4 regions of the Massilia sp. FBCC-B171 genome follow, and region 3 is predicted to be linked to each of the others. Evidence: predicted binding sites of a transcription regulator. Region 3 holds the regulator's gene; each other region holds the start of a gene.
The links. The regulator LexA, encoded in region 3, represses DNA repair genes until DNA is damaged. The targets are predictions, from matches to a motif close to ACTGTATNNNNATACAGT.

Region 1 (2,196 bases), 120 kb from region 3:
CGCGCGAAGTGGACGATGTCGTAGACGGTCAGGAAGTAGTGTTCGTAGCCCATCTCGGTGATGAGCGTGAGTTCATGCTCGATCTGGGCCTGCACCTTGGCCGGAATCCCTTCCTTGAAACGCCGGTGCGCGCCGATATAGGTTTCGGCGCGCAGGAAACTCGATGCCGTTTGCCCCTTCGGCACCACTTCGTTCGGGTATTCGTAGCGCAGTTCGTCGAGCGAGAAGGTGCATAAAGAAGCGATACGGAGTGTCTCACTTAATGCTTCGCGCGAGTAGATGTTCGCCAGGCGCAGGCGCGCGCGCAGGTGCTGCTCGGCGTTCTGGGCCAGGCCATAGCCGCATTCGGCCACGGGCTTGTTCAGGCGCGTCGCGGTGAGCGTGTCCTGCAGGGGTTTGCGCGAGCGCACGTGCATCACGACGTGGCCGAGGGCGACGATCGGCAGCCGGTGCTGCCAGGCGACTTCCTCGATCGTGACCCGGTGCGCATCATCAAAAGCGCGGTGCAGCAGCACCAGGCCCAGCCAGGCGCGTTCCGGGAACTGCGCCGCCACCCACTTCGCCTGTGCATGCAGGCGGTCGACGTCGTCCGGTTCATGCCCTGGATAATGCGGCAGCAGGATCGCCAGGCAGTCGGGCATGCCCTTCAGGTGGGCCAGCGCCCCCTGCGGATTGGCGATGTCGTCAAGCGTGAGGAAATAGGTGCCCTTCTCGCTGCGCGTGCGCCCCAGCGTGATGAATTCGGACAGGTTGCCGTAGCCGTTGCGGTTCTGCGCCAGCAGGATCAGGGACAGCGCCGGGTCGCCGCCCGGATGCTTCAGGTGAAAATGGGCGCCGACGATGAAGGGCAGCGCCGCTTCCTTTGCCTCGGCATGGGCACGCACCACGCCGGCCAGCGAACACTCGTCGGTCAGCGCCAGCGCCGAATAACCGAGGCGCACTGCCCGCTCCACCAGCTCCTCGGCGTGCGAAGCGCCTTGCAGGAAGGAGAAATTCGACAGGCAGAACAGCTCGGCATAGTCTGGTAGATGGCCGGACTGGCCCTGTGTCGGCGGCGGAGGTGGAGACGGCATCGGCAAGGTGGAATGCGGTGAGCATTCAAACTACTGTACAAAAAAACAGTATAGCCGAACAGAGCAAGTTAATAAGTAATTTCCATGCGGATACAAGAACCACAGGTCCGCCGGGGGCGCTCGTACGCGATCGGGTGCGCTTTACGTTATAGTGAAACGCACCCCCAACCCACACGCGCACGACCAACAGGAGCCCACCATGAGTAAAAGCCAGGACGCCAAGAAATCCACCAAAAAAGAACCGGCCAAGAACGCCAAGGAAAAGAAGGAAGCGAAAAAGGTGAAACAGGAAGAGAAAAAGCGGCAGCAATAAGGCTGGTTGACCGGCGCCCCGCCTCCCGGCTTCAGGCGAAAAACTTCACCATCATGAACAGCACCGCCTGCACCGCGGCGAACACGACGCCCGATACCAGCACCGCCGACGCCGCCGCCATCACCAGCCCGCCAACGATCCAATAGCCGTCGCGTTCGAGGATGCCAAGCGCCAGCATGCTGATCGCCAGCGCCGGCAGCATGTTCCCGAGCGGGATAGGCAGCAGCACCACGATCGCCAGCAGCAGGCAAACAATGCCGACCAGGTATTCCATCGGCGGCAGCGCCCAGATGCTGGCGCGCGGGCGCAGCATGCGTTCGGCGCGCTGCAGCCAGGGACAGATGCGGGCGATCATGGCGCCGAAATCGGCGCGCGCCATCGAACGGTTGGCGATGAAGCCGGGCAGCCAGGGCTTCTGGTTGAAAGCCAGCTGCGCCGCCAGCAGCACCAGCGGCGCGCCCAGGATCACCGAGGTGCCGGGCAGCGCCGGCAGCGCGTTCGGGCAGGCGAACACGAACAGCAAGGCGCCGAGCGCGCGGTCGGCCAGCGCCGCGAGCAGGTCGCCGATCGAGATGCGTTCGCGCTCGGCGTCGTCTGCCAGCTGCTGCAAGACTTCCGACAAGGCCGGGCCACCCGATACTTCTTTCATCGTTCTTCCTCCATGTGCGCGTGCATTGAAGCGGCGGTGATCCGGCGGATCGCCACCCTTGCGATGCGATGCGCCTCGACCGCCAGAATTTCGTAGCGCAGGCCATCGTGTTCGACACTCTGCCCCACTTCCGGGAAGCGCTCGAAGCGCGCCAGCAGGAA
Region 2 (2,196 bases), 130 kb from region 3:
CCTGGCTGATACAATCGGCGCCTTTTGCGCGCCCTTTCGATGACCGTGTCTTCTCCCCGCCGTAGTACATGCGCGGCTTGCCTGCGCGCGCAATCGGCCTGCATCTGCGCCTGGGTGCGGCCGCTCGCGCTGCCGGCCGGGCTCCTGATCCTGCAGCATCCGCTGGAAGTGGCGAACGCCAAGAACAGCGCGCGCCTGCTGCACCTGTGCGTCAGTGGCAGCCGGCTGGCCGTAGGCGAAGCGTTCGAGGCAGCTACGCTGGACGCCTTGCTTCACGCCGACGGCCGCACCCCGGTGCTGCTGTATCCGGAAACGCCAGGGGCGAATGCCGCGGCCGCAGACAGTTTGCCCCCGCCGGAGCAGCTCTTGATCGTCGTGCTCGACGCCACCTGGCGTAAAAGCCGCAAGATGCTGCACCTGAATCCCGCCTTGCAGCGCCTGCCGCGCCTGGCGCTGGTTGACATGCCGGCCTCCGGCTACCGCATCCGCAAGGCCCACGCCGCGGACCAGCTGTCGAGCCTGGAAGCCGCCGCCCACGCCCTCGGCCAGGTCAGCGGCGACATGGCGGCCGTCACGCCGCTCTTCGATGCGTTTGACGGATTCGTGCAACAACAGGCCGCTTTTGTGCCTGCGCACGCCCCGCGCACGCGGGAGGCTTGAGTTCAAACCCGGGGCGGCGTACCATACTGTATAAACATACAGTATAAGGTGTCTTTATGGAACTCCGCGAGCGAACGATCGACCGGGAATACAGTGCCGAGCAGGCCATGCTGCCGCCGCGTCCACTCGCGGCGCGCAAGGGACGCGGCGCCGTATCGAACATGCAGGGCCGCTATGAAGTCAACGGACGCGAAGCCTTCGAAGACGGCTGGGAGCCCGGCATCGAGCTCGGCGACGCCGCCCCCTTCAAAACCCAGGTGACGGACGAGCTCGCGAAGAGCATCCTCTCGCGCAATGCCTCGCCCGACATCCCTTTTAATGTGTCGCTCAACCCCTACCGCGGCTGCGAGCATGGCTGCATCTATTGCTTCGCGCGGCCCACGCACAGCTACCTCGGCCTGTCTCCGGGGCTCGACTTCGAAAGCCGGCTCTTCGCCAAGGTGAACGCCGCCGAGCTGCTGCGCCGCGAGCTGGCTCATCCTGGGTACAAACCCGAGCACATCGCCATCGGCGTGAATACCGACGCTTATCAACCCTGCGAGCGCGAGTACCGCCTGACGCGCCAGGTGCTGGAAGTGCTGAGCGAATGCCAGCACCCGGTCGGCATGATCACCAAGTCCTCCCTGATCGAGCGCGACATCGACCTGCTCGCGCCCATGGCGGCCAAGGGCCAGGCCTGCGCGGCGATCACGCTCACCACGCTCGACTCTGAAATCTCGCGCACGCTGGAGCCGCGCGCCGCCGCTCCGGCGCGGCGCCTGCGCACCATCCGTACCCTGACCGAAGCCGGCATTCCGGTGAGCGTGAGCGTGGCGCCGATCATTCCCTTCGTTACCGAGCCGGAGATCGAACGCATCCTCGAAGCGGCGCGCGACGCCGGCGCCGTCAGCGCCCATTACACCGTCCTGCGCCTGCCTTTCGAGGTCAATCCACTGTTCCAGCAATGGCTGGAAACGCATTTCCCGGAACGGGCCCAGCGCGTGATGAACCGCGTGCGCGAAATGCGCGGCGGGAAGGATTACGACAGCGATTTCGGCAAGCGAATGGTGGGAGAGGGCGTATGGGCCGATTTGATCCGCCAGCGCTTCACCAAGACCGTCGAGCGGCTGGGATTGGGCAAGCTGGGCAGCCGCTTCGAACGGCTGGATAACTCGCAGTTCCGGCGGCCGCTGGTGGTGCCGGCGGCGGTTGGCAAGGCGGGCAGCAAGAAGGCGGGGCAGCTGGATTTGTTCTGAAGGCAGGCGCTGCCCGGGCGTGAGCGCCGGCCAGCGTTTAACAGGGGTTACTGTCCCAGGCAGATCACCTTGGTCGCGTATTCCTTCGCATTGCTCTTCTTGCTGGCGGCCCAGTCCATGACTTCCTGGGCTTCGTCCACCGTCATGATGGTGGCCTTTTCCTTGTTCTTGATGAAGGAAACGCCTTCGAACTTGCCTTCCTTGCTGCGCATGACCTTGGCAAACACGGGCGGCTTCTTGTCGCCGTCGGCAATCTTGTTTTGTTGAACGAGGTAACGCTGATCTTTGGTGTCCATATGAG
Region 3 (2,196 bases):
CAGCAGGAGCCGATGGGGCTGGGGCTTCTGCGCGGTGGCTCTTGGCTGCGTCTTCGCGCTGGACCGACTTCATCATTGGCGATGGGGTCGTTTCAGCTTTCTTCATCTTCACGGTCAGATGACGCAGCACGGCATCATTGAACTTGAATGCGGTTTCCAGCTCGACCAGGGTCTCGTTGTCGCACTCGATGTTCATGCAGATGTAGTGTGCCTTCGGCAGCTTCTGGATCTGGTAAGCCATCTGACGACGGCCCCAGTCTTCGACGCGATGGATGTTACCGCCGCGTGCGGTGACGCTGGCTTTGTAACGCTCGATCATCGCCGGGACTTGCTCGCTTTGGTCCGGGTGGACGATAAAAACGATTTCATAATGACGCATGCAACACTCCTTGAGGACGTTTAAACAAATGCCCACCTCGGCGTCAAGACGAGTGTGGGAAGGGAAAGCCGGCAATTATAGCGCGCCTGGCCCGTCAGCGCAATCACCAGCGCCGAAGGACCCCGCGTCGCTGCGCTGCGACACCTTGCCGACAAGGAAATGTTAAAAATCGCGGATTTCCCTTGCATTCCCCGAAATACTGTACAAAAATACAGTCTACTCATACAACCGTGCCCGTATCACCATGCTCAAGCTCACCGCAAGGCAAGAACAGATCCTGAACCTCATTCGGGAAGCGATCGACAATACCGGCTTCCCGCCGACCCGCGCCGAAATCGCCAGGGAGTTGGGCTTCAAGTCGGCCAATGCCGCCGAGGAGCACCTGCAGGCGCTGGCGCGCAAAGGGGCGATCGAAATCGTTTCCGGCACCTCGCGCGGCATCCGCCTGATCGGCGCCTCGCTGCGCGATCCCGTGCCGGATGTGCCGCACGTGCCGGCCGCCCTGCTCATGTCGCTGCCGCTGGTCGGCCGCGTCGCAGCGGGCTCGCCCATCCTGGCGCAGGAACACGTCGAAGCCACCTATAACGTCGACCCGGCCATGTTCGGCGCCCGTCCCGATTTCCTGCTGAAGGTGCGCGGCTGGTCGATGCGCGACGCCGGCATCATGGATGGCGATTTCCTCGCCGTCAAAAAGATCGACAGCGCCAAGAACGGCCAGATCGTCGTGGCCCGCATCGGCGACGACGTCACCGTCAAGCGCTACCGCAAGACCGGCGAGACGATCGAACTGCTGCCGGAAAATCCGGACTTCAAGGTGATCCGGGTCGAACCGGGCGACGAGTTCGCGCTCGAAGGCCTGGCCGTTGGCCTGATGCGCAGCTGGCATTAAGAAAGCCGGACGTAAAAAAAAGTCGCTCGCGCGACTTTTTTTTCGTCTTGCGGCTGCTTATTTGCCGCCCTGACTGTAGTTGCTCTTGCGCGCCTCGATGTCGCGCGCACGCTCGGCAGACGGTGCTGTGCCGACGATGGCGTTGTGCTCCTTGACATAGGCCTCGGTCGCCGCGCGCCAGGCATCCAGGTCCGCCAGCACCAGCTTGGAGCTGACGCGCGCTTCCTCGGCCAGGTTTTCCTGCACCAGGCGCAGGCGCTCGTTGACGCGCGTCGTTTCGACCTGGTTCATCAGCTTGGCGATGTCAGGCGGAATGCGCTTGGTCAGGGGGAACGCAGCGTTCAGGTTCGCCACATAGGCGTTGTAGCAGCTCTGCCACTTGGAAATGTTGGCATTCACGCGATCGATCTCGTCGCTCTGCTTCGAAATGGCGGGAATGCGCGGCGCGGCGCAGCTGAACTTGCCGCTCTTGAGATCCTCGCCCTGGTAACGCTCGACCCATTGCGTGATCTCGGCCTGGCGTGCAAGGCGTTGCTTCATGAGGTCGAGCGAGGCGATTGCCACCGCATTGCCTTTGGCCGCGGCCTTGCGGAACCAGCTCTCCGCTTTGGCCTCGTCGACGGCACCGGCTTCGCCATACCAGTACATTTCGCCCAGGTGCTGCTGCGCTTCGACATTGCCTGCATTGCCGAGCTTGGTATACAGGCGCAGCGCTTCCGGGTAGGATTTTTTTGCGAACAGGGCGTTCGCGTCGGCCAGCTCATCGGCGTAGGCCGGGATGCACAGGCTCAATGCCAGGCACAGCAACAGTTTCTTCATGTGACAGACGCTTCCGGGTAAAGGCTCATCATACCGCGCAGCCCCACCCTGCTCAACCGGGGTTGCACGGCTTTACATCAGGCGCTCAGGGCGGCCCTGAAGTCTTCCA
Region 4 (2,196 bases), 1.7 Mb from region 3:
GCCGCAGCGCGTGTAGACATCGAGCGCGCGCGGCCAGTCCTGCTGCTTTTCGAAATGCTGGCCGACCTGGAACAGGAATTTTTCGCGCCGGCCTTCGAGCCAGTCGTTGTCGAAGGCGTCGATCGGCAGTTCGTCCATCACGTCTTCGATCGGCGCCAGGCCTTCGTAGAAGCGTTCCTTGCAGGCGTGCAGCTGCAGGTAATGCTCAATGTCGCGGCGATTGCGGAAACCGCGCGAGGCGCTGGAAAACTCGACCTGCTCGAAGCGGTAGACGCCGAGGTCGGCGAGGACGAATTCGGTCCAGTCCTGGCGCAGGTTGCCGAAGAAGATCAGGCGCAGGCGGTCGCACAGGGGTTTGACGAGGATGCGCAGGGCGACATCGCTGCAGCCGGCATACCAGGTAGAGAAGGTGCGGCTGTCGGCGAAGGCCGCGCGCAGCGATTCGAGTTGCTCGGCCTTGCGCGCACTCTTTTGGTGCAAATTTGGGCCGAACGCGGCGACGATCTCGGGCTTGGCCAGCAGGTCGAACAGTTCGTCGAGGGAGAGCACGGGATCGCGTTCGATCCAGCCGGTCGGCAGCAAATGCTGCGCGGCTTCGACCGGGCAGCCGATTTCGGCGTAGGTCATTTTGCTGGCGCGGAACAGATTCCCTTTACGCATGACCATGCGTACGAACAAGGCACGCGCCGCCTGGGGCAGCGCGGGAAAGGCCGCGATGAAGGACTGCTCTTCGTCGGTCAGCAAGTCGGCATAGCGCCCGCCGATCCAATCCAGGACACGCTGGAAATTATCCAGGTAGTAAAACTCGTTTTCCAAAACCCTGTTCATCATATGCGGCGACAACTGTGCTTATGTACAGTATAGCCGCAGGGCCGGGGAAGACCCAGCCCTTTCGGCCGCCATGATTGGCGGCCGTGGTTTTTTGCCACATCAGGGACGGGTCGGCTTGGGTGGGCATTTCGGGCCGCTGCAGGGCTCGCGCTCGCCGCGGTGGCGCTCGGCGTGCTGGATGATGGCCGAGATCAGGGCGACGTCGCTGTCGACCGGGGTATCGGCGGTGGCGGCGGCCTTGCGCGGGCGGGCGGCCTCGGGAGACGCCTTGGCCTTGGTGCTGGTACGTGCCGGCGCCGGCTTGCTGCCGCGGCTGGCAAGCTTGGCCGGCTTGTCCGCCTTTTTCTCGGCCGCTGGACGCGGCGCGACTTTGGGCGCCTCGGCCTTGACCGGTTTCGCCGCCACTTTCGGCGGCTCGGCCTTGACCAGTTTTGGCTGTATGCCCGGCTTGGCCTGCACGCTTTCCTGCGCCGGGCGCGGCGCCGGGGCTGGCGGCGGCGCCTTGGCCCCCGCGAGTTCGTGGGGCGGCAGCATGACCAGCGGCGGCGGGGCAGCGGCGGATGCCGCCTCGCGTGCCCGCGCGGCCTCGTCGACGATGACCGCGGTGCGCGGCGCCTCCGCCACCGGCGCCGGGGGCGCGGCGGCAGGCGGCAGGATCGGCGGCAGGTCGGCTTCGGCCATCGCGGTCGGCGATGGATTGTTGGCAAGATCATACTGTGTTTGCAGTTCTTCGCCCGTGCGGTGATTGTCCCAGGCGAGCCAGGCGACGCCGCCGGCCAGGATGCCGACCAGGGCCGCCGCCGCCCCGTAGGACGCCAGGCGCACGCCGGACATGCGGCTGCTCGGCCGGCGTGCCGAATCGCGTTCCAGCATCGCGAGAATGTTCTCTTCCCCGGCGCCACGGCGCGACGACATGAGGTTTGGTCTTGTCGAGGCCGCTTGATTTTCGTCTGTAGGGCGCACTGCATACCTCCTAAGATGGTCGTTGCTGCTCTGATTAGAAACAATCTGGGGAAATCCATGCTGATCTTTGTCGCACTTCTGTATTTTTGCGTCGCCTGCAGCCTGATCTGGCTTGCCTGCTTCCCGAGCGGACGGACATTGATCAATCAATTGATGTTTGGCTTGCGTAGCCGGCTGGGGCGCGTGACCGGCTGGCGTCCTCAGCCGACGCTCGACCTGCGGGCGGGGCGGCGCGGCCTGCGCGAGCGCTACCGCGCACTGGTCAAGCAGCTGCGGCGCAACTGGATCGTGGTCGCGATCGTGGTGCCCGCCGTGGCGATTCCCTCGCTGTTGGCCCTGGCCTTGCGCACGCCCGACATGCTGCCCGGCTATGAGCCAGTCGAGGCATTGCCCGATGCCCAG

Region 1: NMB41_RS07065 (error-prone DNA polymerase) is a predicted target of LexA. The motif match lies at 1,106-1,123, and genes of this name have one in related genera.
Region 2: NMB41_RS08185 (PA0069 family radical SAM protein) is a predicted target of LexA. The motif match lies at 686-703, and genes of this name have one in related genera.
Region 4: NMB41_RS15295 (VRR-NUC domain-containing protein) is a predicted target of LexA. The motif match lies at 843-860, and genes of this name have one in related genera.

Annotation. Positions count from the first base shown of each region.
Region 1 is NZ_CP101443.1:1,557,406-1,559,601, reverse strand. It holds gene NMB41_RS07065 (error-prone DNA polymerase) at 1-1,073, opposite strand, end outside; gene NMB41_RS07060 (exopolysaccharide biosynthesis protein) at 1,418-2,035, opposite strand; gene NMB41_RS07055 (TerC family protein) at 2,032-2,196, opposite strand, start outside.
Region 2 is NZ_CP101443.1:1,811,012-1,813,207, forward strand. It holds gene NMB41_RS08175 (NADPH-dependent FMN reductase) at 1-9, shown strand, start outside; gene NMB41_RS08180 (tRNA-uridine aminocarboxypropyltransferase) at 40-660, shown strand; gene NMB41_RS08185 (PA0069 family radical SAM protein) at 768-1,895, shown strand; gene NMB41_RS08190 (hypothetical protein) at 1,943-2,191, opposite strand.
Region 3 is NZ_CP101443.1:1,681,906-1,684,101, reverse strand. It holds gene rpsF (30S ribosomal protein S6) at 1-379, opposite strand, end outside; gene lexA (transcriptional repressor LexA) at 624-1,268, shown strand; gene NMB41_RS07580 (tetratricopeptide repeat protein) at 1,326-2,087, opposite strand; gene NMB41_RS07575 (cystathionine gamma-synthase family protein) at 2,165-2,196, opposite strand, start outside.
Region 4 is NZ_CP101443.1:3,381,183-3,383,378, reverse strand. It holds gene NMB41_RS15295 (VRR-NUC domain-containing protein) at 1-828, opposite strand, end outside; gene NMB41_RS15290 (hypothetical protein) at 931-1,746, opposite strand; gene NMB41_RS15285 (M15 family metallopeptidase) at 1,852-2,196, shown strand, end outside.